4 regions of the Streptomyces sp. NBC_00237 genome follow, and region 4 is predicted to be linked to each of the others. Evidence: riboswitches for the same ligand, from Rfam matches in the RefSeq annotation. Region 4 holds a riboswitch; each other region holds the start of a gene.
What was found. Region 4 has a riboswitch for thiamine pyrophosphate ahead of thiC (phosphomethylpyrimidine synthase ThiC). Riboswitches for the same ligand answer to the same signal wherever they lie in the genome.

Region 1: another riboswitch for thiamine pyrophosphate. It lies ahead of OG897_RS20940 (thiamine ABC transporter substrate binding subunit); the one in region 4 lies ahead of thiC (phosphomethylpyrimidine synthase ThiC).
Region 2: another riboswitch for thiamine pyrophosphate. It lies ahead of thiO (glycine oxidase ThiO); the one in region 4 lies ahead of thiC (phosphomethylpyrimidine synthase ThiC).
Region 3: another riboswitch for thiamine pyrophosphate. It lies ahead of OG897_RS28805 (bifunctional hydroxymethylpyrimidine kinase/phosphomethylpyrimidine kinase); the one in region 4 lies ahead of thiC (phosphomethylpyrimidine synthase ThiC).

The regions. Positions count from the first base shown of each region.
Region 1 covers NZ_JAPEMT010000002.1:1,608,026-1,610,217, reverse strand. The annotation lists gene rlmN (23S rRNA (adenine(2503)-C(2))-methyltransferase RlmN) at 1-920, shown strand, start outside; TPP riboswitch at 959-1,084, shown strand; gene OG897_RS20940 (thiamine ABC transporter substrate binding subunit) at 1,166-2,192, shown strand, end outside.
Region 2 covers NZ_JAPEMT010000001.1:2,229,005-2,231,196, reverse strand. The annotation lists gene OG897_RS09875 (NAD(P)/FAD-dependent oxidoreductase) at 1-721, opposite strand, end outside; gene OG897_RS09870 (hypothetical protein) at 789-1,199, opposite strand; TPP riboswitch at 1,249-1,361, shown strand; gene thiO (glycine oxidase ThiO) at 1,359-2,192, shown strand, end outside.
Region 3 covers NZ_JAPEMT010000003.1:428,182-430,373, forward strand. The annotation lists gene OG897_RS28795 (cytosine permease) at 1-191, opposite strand, end outside; gene tenA (thiaminase II) at 188-877, opposite strand; gene OG897_RS28805 (bifunctional hydroxymethylpyrimidine kinase/phosphomethylpyrimidine kinase) at 883-1,227, opposite strand; TPP riboswitch at 1,250-1,375, opposite strand; gene OG897_RS28810 (thioesterase II family protein) at 1,392-2,168, opposite strand.
Region 4 covers NZ_JAPEMT010000001.1:187,728-189,919, reverse strand. The annotation lists gene OG897_RS00840 (YibE/F family protein) at 1-1,165, opposite strand, end outside; TPP riboswitch at 1,237-1,372, shown strand; gene thiC (phosphomethylpyrimidine synthase ThiC) at 1,365-2,192, shown strand, end outside.

The DNA of each region.
Region 1 (2,192 bases), on a different contig from region 4:
CCGACATCCCCGCCGGTTCGCGCGACAAGCTGCGGGACGCACTGCTCCCCGAGCTGATGACCGTCGTACGTCATCTCTCGACCGACCAGGAGACCACGCGCAAGACGCTGTGGAAGATGCACGACGGCACGCTGGTCGAGTCGGTGCTCATGCGCTATCCGGACCGGGTGACCATGTGCATCTCCTCGCAGGCGGGCTGCGGCATGAACTGCCCGTTCTGCGCCACCGGGCAGGCCGGTCTCGACCGGAACCTGTCGACGGCGGAGATCGTGCACCAGATCGTGGACGGCATGCGGGCGCTGCGTGACGGCGAGGTTCCGGGCGGTCCGGCGCGGCTCTCGAACATCGTCTTCATGGGCATGGGCGAGCCGCTGGCCAACTACAAGCGCGTCGTCGGCGCGATCCGTCGGCTCACCGACCCCGAGCCGGACGGGCTGGGTCTTTCGCAGCGTGGCATCACCGTCTCCACCGTGGGCCTGGTGCCCGCGATGCTGCGGTTCGCGGACGAGGGCTTCAAGTGCCGTCTCGCCGTGTCGCTGCACGCCCCGGACGACGAGCTGCGCGACACCCTGGTGCCGGTCAACACGCGCTGGAAGGTGCGGGAGGTGCTGGACGCCGCGTGGGAGTACGCGGAGAAGTCCGGTCGCCGGATCTCGATCGAGTACGCGCTGATCCGCGACATCAACGACCAGGCGTGGCGGGGCGACCTGCTGGGACGGCTCCTGAAGAACAAGCGGGTGCACGTCAACCTGATCCCGCTGAACCCGACGCCGGGGTCCAAGTGGACGGCTTCGCGGCCCGAGGACGAGAAGGCGTTCGTCGCCGCCATCGCGGCGCACGGGGTGCCGGTGACCGTACGGGACACCAGGGGCCAGGAGATCGACGGGGCCTGCGGGCAGCTGGCGGCCTCCGAGCGCTAGTCCGAAGGGGCCCATGTAATCTGGGCTGCACATTTACATATTTCCGACAGGGGAGCGCCACAGCGCTGAGAGTGCGGCACCGATCGTCTTCGTACGGACAAGGCCGCAGACCCTCTGAACCTTGCCCAGGTCATTCTGGGTAGGAAGTTCGGTCGTTACTCAAGCTGTTGCGCCCTGCCCGCATCCTTTTCCGGTGCGGGCAGGGCCGCGTCTCTTCCTGGTCATGTCCAGGAGGAAAACCACCAGTGAGCACCATCAAGAGGTACGCCGCCACGGCCATCGCCGCCGCGCTCGGCGTCAGCGCGCTCGCCGCCTGCGGGGGCACCGACTCCGGCGACTCCGCCAAGAAGGGCGACGGGGCCGGGTCGAAGACCGTCACGCTCGTCAGCCACGACTCGTTCGACGTGTCGCCCGCCGTGCTGAAGGCGTTCACGCAGGCGACCGGCTACACGGTCAAGGTGCTCAAGAGCGGGGACGCGGGCGCCGCCCTCAACCAGGAGATCCTCACCAAGGGCTCGCCGCGCGGCGACGTCTTCTTCGGCGTCGACAACACCCTCCTCTCCCGCGCGCTCGACAACGGTCTCTTCCAGTCGTACGAGGCCAAGGGCCTGGATCGAATACCCGCCGACCTCCAGCTCGACAAGGGCGAGCACCGGGTGACGCCCGTCGACACCGGTGACATCTGCGTCAACTACGACAAGAAGTACTTCGCCGACAAGAAGCTCGCACCGCCGAAGACCCTCGACGACCTGGCCGAGCCCGCGTACAAGGACCTCCTCGTCGTCGAGGACGCCGCGACCTCGTCGCCCGGCCTCGGCTTCCTCCTCGCGACCGCCGGACAGTACGGCGACGACGGCTGGCAGGGCTACTGGCAGAAGCTCAAGGACAACGGCGTCAAGGTCGTCGACGGCTGGGAGCAGGCGTACAACGAGGAGTTCTCCGGGTCCGCCGGTGGCAAGAAGGCCAAGGCGGACCGCCCGCTCGTCGTCTCCTACGCCTCCAGCCCGCCCGTCGAGGTGCTGTACGCCGACCCGCGCCCGACCGAGGCGCCGACCGGTGTCGCCACCGGGACCTGCTTCCGTCAGATCGAGTTCGCCGGGCTGCTGGACGGCGCGAAGAACGCGGCGGGCGGCAAGGCGCTCCTCGACTTCCTCATCGGCAAGCAGTTCCAGGAGGACCTGCCGCTGAAGATGTTCGTCAACCCGGCGGTCAAGGACACCAAGCTGCCCGAGGTCTACGCGAAGTTCGGCGAGAAGGCCGACAAGCCGCTGA
Region 2 (2,192 bases), 2.0 Mb from region 4:
CGGTGACGGACCCGTCCGCACCCAGCTCCACACCGGAACCGGCCAGCCAGCCGGTCGTGGGCCGGGCGCCGATGCCGACGACGACCGCGTCGGCGGGGATGCGGCGGCCGTCGGCGAGCAGCACCGCGCCCGGCTCCACGGAGGCCACCCGAGCGCCGGTGAGCAGCTCGGCGCCGCCCTCGGCGTACCAGGCGGCCATCGGGACGGCGATCTCGGCGGGCATCGTCCCGGCGAGCGGCCGGTCGGCGGCCTCGACGACGGTGACCGTGCAGCCCGCCTCTCGGGCGGCGGTGGTGAACTCCGCGCCGATCCACCCCGCCCCGACGACCACGACGTCGCTCTGTGCGTCCAGCACAGGGCGCAGCCGCTGCGCGTCGTCGAGCGTCCTCAAGAGGTGCACGCCGGGTGCCCCGAGGGAGCCGGGGAGGGTGATCGGGTCCGCCCCGGTGGCGATCACCAGGGCGTCGTAGGCGACCGGCCCCGTGAGGGTGTCGACCTCGTGGTCGTCCGGGCGCAGGGCGACGGCCTCGCAGCCGAGGCGCAGTTCGACGCCCAGCGCCTCGAAGTCGACCTCGAAGGCGGATCCCTCGGCCTTGCCGAGCAGGACCGCCTTGGACAGCGGCGGCCTGTCGTACGGCTGGTGGGGTTCCGCCCCGATCAGGGTGACCGTGCCCTGGAAGCCCTGCTCCCGCAGGGCGACGGCGGTCTGCACTCCGGCCATGCCCGCGCCGACGACGACGATGCGCTTCTGCTCGCTCACGCGACCACCTTACGTTTCTGACGGGCCGTCAGGACTTCTGATTCCGGTTCCGGTTCCGGTTCTGATTCCGGTCCTGGGTCCGGTCCTGATCCAGGTCTTGGGCGGCCAGCTCCTCGACGACGCTCGTACCACTGCCGTCCTGGGACTCCCATGCCCAGCTCTCCGTCAGCCGAACGCGGCCGTCGGGACCCAGCGTGACCTGCGACAGGCAATGACCGGACGACGTCGTTCCGTCGTGCTTGAGCTGTACGTAGCGGAAGTCGAGCCGGTCGCCCTCGCGCGTGCCGACCAGGTGCCCCCGTACGACGTCGCCGCCCGCGTACTCGGCCCAGATCCGGCCGCCGTCCTCGTGGTAGGCGAAACGCGTGCGGGTGCCGACCTGGCCCGGCGCCTGGTCGGCGACCGGCGCGAGAACGAGTCCGTCGAGCGAACGGGGCACGGAACGTACCTCACAGTCTGTTGAACCCAGGGACTAGTCTGGTCACCGTACAAGCACTCACGGGAGCCCGGCGGACCGGGCTGAGAGGGAGGCTGACCGGGCCTCCGACCGTACGAACCTGATCCGGGTCATGCCGGCGAAGGGAGGGGCTGGACGCCCATGCACACCTCTGTGGATTCTTCGGGAAGGCCGTACGACGTCCTGGTCGTCGGAGGCGGGATCATCGGCCTCGTGACGGCCTGGCGGGCCGCGCAGCGGGGCCTGCGCGTCGCGCTCGCCGACCCCGAACCGGGCGGCGGCGCCGCCCAGGTGGCCGCGGGAATGCTGGCCGCCGTCACCGAACTGCACTACGGCGAGCAGACCCTGCTCGGCCTCAACCTCGCCTCCGCGCGCCGCTATCCGGACTTCGTCAGGGAGCTTCAGGAGGCGACCGGACAGGACACCGGCTACCGCGCGTGCGGCACCCTCGCCGTCGCCCTGGACGCCGACGACCGGGCCCACCTGCGCGAACTGCACGCCCTGCAAAGCCAGTCGGGCCTGGAGTCGGAGTGGCTGAGCGGGCGCGAGTGCCGCCGCCTGGAGCCGATGCTCGCGCCGGGCGTGCGCGGCGGACTGCGGGTGGACGGCGACCACCAGATCGACCCGCGACGCCTCGCCTCGGCCCTCCTGACGGCCTGTGAGCGCGCCGGAGTGGTCCTGCACCGCACGAGCGCCGAACGGCTCCGTGTCGTACGGGAACGGGCGAGCGGCGCGCTCCTGGCCGACGGCACCGAGCTCGTCGCCGACCAGGTGGTGCTGGCGGCGGGTTCGCTGAGCGGCCGGCTCGCGGGAGTGCCCCCGGAGGTGCTCCCTCCGGTACGCCCCGTCAAGGGACAGGTGCTGCGGCTGACGGTGCCGCCCGCGTACGCCCCGTTCCTGAGCCGCACGGTGCGTGCGGTGGTGCGCGGCAGCCACGTCTACCTGGTGCCCCGGTCGAACGGCGAACTCGTCGTC
Region 3 (2,192 bases), on a different contig from region 4:
GGACTGCCGGTGCCCAGCGGGTCCAGGACGACCAGCATGCCGCTGAAGCCGAGCAGGCTGACGCCCAGGTTGGCCCAGAAGGCGCCCTGGTCGAGGCCGGTCAGGACCTTGGGCGTGGGCTGGCCGAGGGTGAGCGGAGCCTCGTTCGCCGGGGCCGGTCTCGGGGTGGTGGGTTCGACGCCGGTCGTCACTTCGCGGGCTCCGAAACCTGGGCGGGAGCGGTGTCGAAGGGCCAGGACTCCATCCGCCAGGCGGCGTCCCAGAACATCCACTCCCAGGTGGACGCGGTCGTGAAGGCCGTGCGCATCCGGGCGCGGGTGGCCGGGTCGACCTGGTCCGCGAGCCGGTTGACGATCTGTCGGGCGTGCTCGGTGGCGGCTTCGAACTCCTCGTCGGCGTACGTGCCGATCCAGTCGCCGTACGGGTGGGCGGCGAGGTCACCGGCCTGTTCGAGGAGCGCCCGGCCCACCTCCGCGTAGATCCAGAAGCAGGGCAGGACCGCGGCGGCCAGCTCGGGGTAGCCCTGGGTGTGGGCGACGGACAGCAGGTAGGAGGTGTATCCGGTGCAGGTGGGGGAGGGTGTCCAGGCGTCGACGTCGACGACGTTGCTCTCGTGCAGGGAGCTCTCGACGACGACGGCGTCGTGGGCGGACTTCGCGAAGAACGCGATGTCCTGCGGCCGGTCCGCCTTCGCGGCGGCGCTGGCCAGCGCGCGGGCGTAGTCGCGCAGGTAGTGGGCGTCCTGGGCCAGGTAGTGGACGAACTTCTCCCGGTCCAGGGTGCCGTCGCCGAGGCCCGTGACGAACGGCAGCTTGTCGATGGCCGTACGTATCCCGGCCGTGTCGGTCCACAGCTCGTCGCAGAAGGTCGTGGTCATGCAGATCAGCTCCAGTACGGGTGGAAGTGGTGGACGGGACCGTGGTCGCTGCCGACCCGCGGGGTGTCGGCAGCGCGCAGAGCCCCCGTCAGGTGCTCCTGCGCGGCGCGGACGGCGGTCTGCCAGTCGTCGCGCTGCGAGCGGTCGCGCGGCACCGCCACCGCGTCGGTGGCGAGGAGGCGGTGGCCGCTGGTCGAGACCATCACGGGGGCGAGGACGACGTACCGGGGACGGTGCCGCTCCAGGGCGTCCGCGACGGCTGCCGCGACGACGGCGTCCACCGGGACGTCGGCGAAGAGTGTGTGGAGCTGTTCGGTGACGAACGCCGCGGGTACGGCATGGATATGGATGCCGGTGACGCCCTGGAGGCAGCATCCATCGTCAACACCCTTCCTACGCCGGCATTACCCGGTCCAGGTTCATGCGGTCGGCGGCAAGGGGAGAAACTCCCGTCCGCCCTCTCAGCCCGGCTACTCCCGAGCTCCCGCGGTGGTCGTCACGCAATGTACCCCCCTCAGGCCGAGTCCTTCGTACCGAGGTGGGTGAACAAGTCCGCCACCAGAGGCGCCATGTGCTCCTCAAGATAGAAGTGCCCGCCAGGGAAGGAACGTGTGACGAAGGCCGACCGGGTCACCTCGGACCACGCCTTCGCCCCGTCCTCGTCCACCCTGTCGTCCCGGTCCCCGTAGTAGGCGCAGACGGGAATGTCCAGAGGCGGCGACGGTACCGCTGCCGTGTACCGCTCGATGAGGCGGTAGTCGGCCCGTATCTGCGGCAGCAGCAGTTCCCGCAGCTCCTTGTTGGCGAGGGCCTTCGCGGTCGAGCCGCTCATGGCGGCGAGCTCCTCGACCAGCTTCTCGTCGGTCGCGTCGGCGAGCCCTCGGGAACGGTTCTTGCCCGGCCCCGCTCTGCCGGAGACGAACAGCGCACGGGGCCCGACCGCGCCGGGCGCCGCCGCCAGGCGTACCGCGACCTCGAACGCGACGGACGCGCCCATGCTGTGGCCGAAGAACGCCAGGGGACTGCTCGCCAGGCTCGCGCAGGCATCCGCGAGCGAATCCGCCAGCTCCTCCATCCGCTCGACCGGCGGGTCGAAGATCCGGTCCTCACGCCCCGGGTAGCGCACCGCCAGCAGTTCCACGTCATCGGGCACCAGAGGAGCCCAGGAGCGGAAGAAATTCGCCGCACCCCCGGCATGGGGGAAACAGACGAGACGAAGGCGCGGGGCACCACCGCCTCGTATCAGCCGGAACCACGGGGAAGCCGATGTCCCCTGGGGCCTCGCGTTCATCACCGCTCCTCTTTGTCGTCGCTG
Region 4 (2,192 bases):
GCAGCAGCAGGGGCAGCGCGGCGCCCGCATAGGCCAGGACGAGGGTGTTGACGACCGACGCGATGTGGTCGCGGCCGATGCGGATCGCCGCCCGGTACAGCGCGCGCGGGCCCATCGTCGGGTCGGCCTGGTGCAGTTCCCAGACGGCGGAGGTCTGGGTGACCGTCACGTCGTCGAGGACACCGAGCGAGCCGATGATGACGCCCGCGAGGAGCAGGCCGCTCATGTCGATCGACGGGTAGAGGCTGTGGATCAGGCCGGTGTTGTCGTCGATGTTCCCGGACAGGAACGCCCAGCCGATGAACAGCGATCCGAGCAGCCCGATCAGCAGCAGCGAGATCAGCGTGCCGATGACGGCCACGGAGGTGCGCGCGTTCAGGCCGTGACAGGCGTACAGGGCGATCAGCATGATGGCGCTCGCCCCGACCACCGCCACGACCAGCGGATTCGACCCCTGGAGGACAGCCGGGAGGATGAACAGGGTCAGTACCGCGAACGACGCGACCAGCGCGATCAGCGCCATGACGCCCTTCATCCGGCCGACCACGACCACCGCGACGGCGAAGATCCCGGCGAGCAGGGTGAGTGGAAGCTTCCGGTTCACGTCGGTCACCGAGAACTGCAGATCGCGCGGCGCGTTCGGGGCGTACGCGACGACGACCTCCTGACCCTGCTTCAACTGCCGTGAGGATTCCGGCTGGACGATCTCGGTGAAGGTGCGGCCCTTCTCCGCGCCGGTGGTCACCTCGACGGTGGCCTTCTTGCAGGTGGTGGGGGCACTGTCGCTCGGAGGCTGCGCCGGATCGCCCGGTGCGGGCTGCTGCGGGGCGACGTTCGCGTCCTTGCAGTCGATGGTGTCGACGCCGACGACCTTGCCCTGTTCCGTCTGCCGGTCGAAGCCGACTCCGGTGCGCTCGTGGGCCGGTGCGCCGCCCGGCCACAGGATCGCGAGCCCGACGAGCACCGCCGTCGCGAAGGGGATCAGCACCGCCGCGATCACCTTGCGCAGGTGTTGGGAGACGGGTGCGGCGGGGCCGTGGCTGTGGCTGTGGCTGTGTCCGTGCCCGTGACCTGCGGCGGGGGGAGGCTGCGGGGGCGTCGGCCGGGAGGGCGGCTCGGCCGGGTGCGGGGGCGGGGGCTGGGACGGGGGCTGTGGTGGGGTCACAGGGCGATCATCGCAAGAACGGCAGGGGCCCTCTGTTCAGCGCGCCCGGCATGGCGCTAGCGTGGGGGCACCTTTGCACACGCGGGAGCTCGGAGCACCGGGCTGAGAGGGCGCTGACCTCCGTACGTACACGTACGGAAACGGCTGCGTCGACCGCCGAACCTGTTACCGGGTAATGCCGGCGTAGGGAGTAGGTCTCATGACCACGATGGATGCACGCACGCCTGCCTCCGACCAGGACGGGCGCACGCCCGGCTGGCACAAGGGGTACGTCGACGGATCGCGTCCGGACCTTCGGGTTCCGGTCCGTCAGGTGCACCTGACCAACGGGAAGGACGTGACGCTGTACGACACGTCCGGCCCGTACACCGACCCGAACATCGAGACGGACGTACGGCGTGGCCTCGCCCCGCTGCGCGAGAACTGGATCGTCGGGCGCGGCGACACCGAGGAGTACGCGGGCCGCCCGGTCCGCCCCGAGGACGACGGCATCAAGCACACGTCCCCGCGCGGGGGCCTCCTCCGGAGCGGAGCGACTGATCTTCGCAACCTCGACGCGGTCTTCCCCGGCCGCCCGCGCCAGCCCCGGCGGGGCCGCGACGGGCAGGCCGTGACCCAGCTCGCGTACGCACGTCGCGGGGAGATCACGCCCGAGATGGAGTACGTGGCGATCCGGGAGAACGTCTCGCCCGAGGTCGTACGGGAGGAGATCGCCGCAGGCCGTGCGGTGCTTCCCGCGAACGTGAACCACCCGGAGATCGAGCCGATGATCATCGGCAAGCGGTTCCTGGTGAAGGTCAACGCCAACATCGGGAACTCCGCGGTCACCTCCTCGATCGAGGAGGAGGTGGACAAGATGACCTGGGCGACCAAGTGGGGTGCCGACACGGTCATGGACCTGTCCACCGGCCGCAACATCCACACCACCCGTGAGTGGATCCTGCGCAACGCGCCGGTACCGATCGGCACCGTGCCGCTGTACCAGGCCCTGGAGAAGGTCGACGGTCGCGCCGAGGCCCTGACCTGG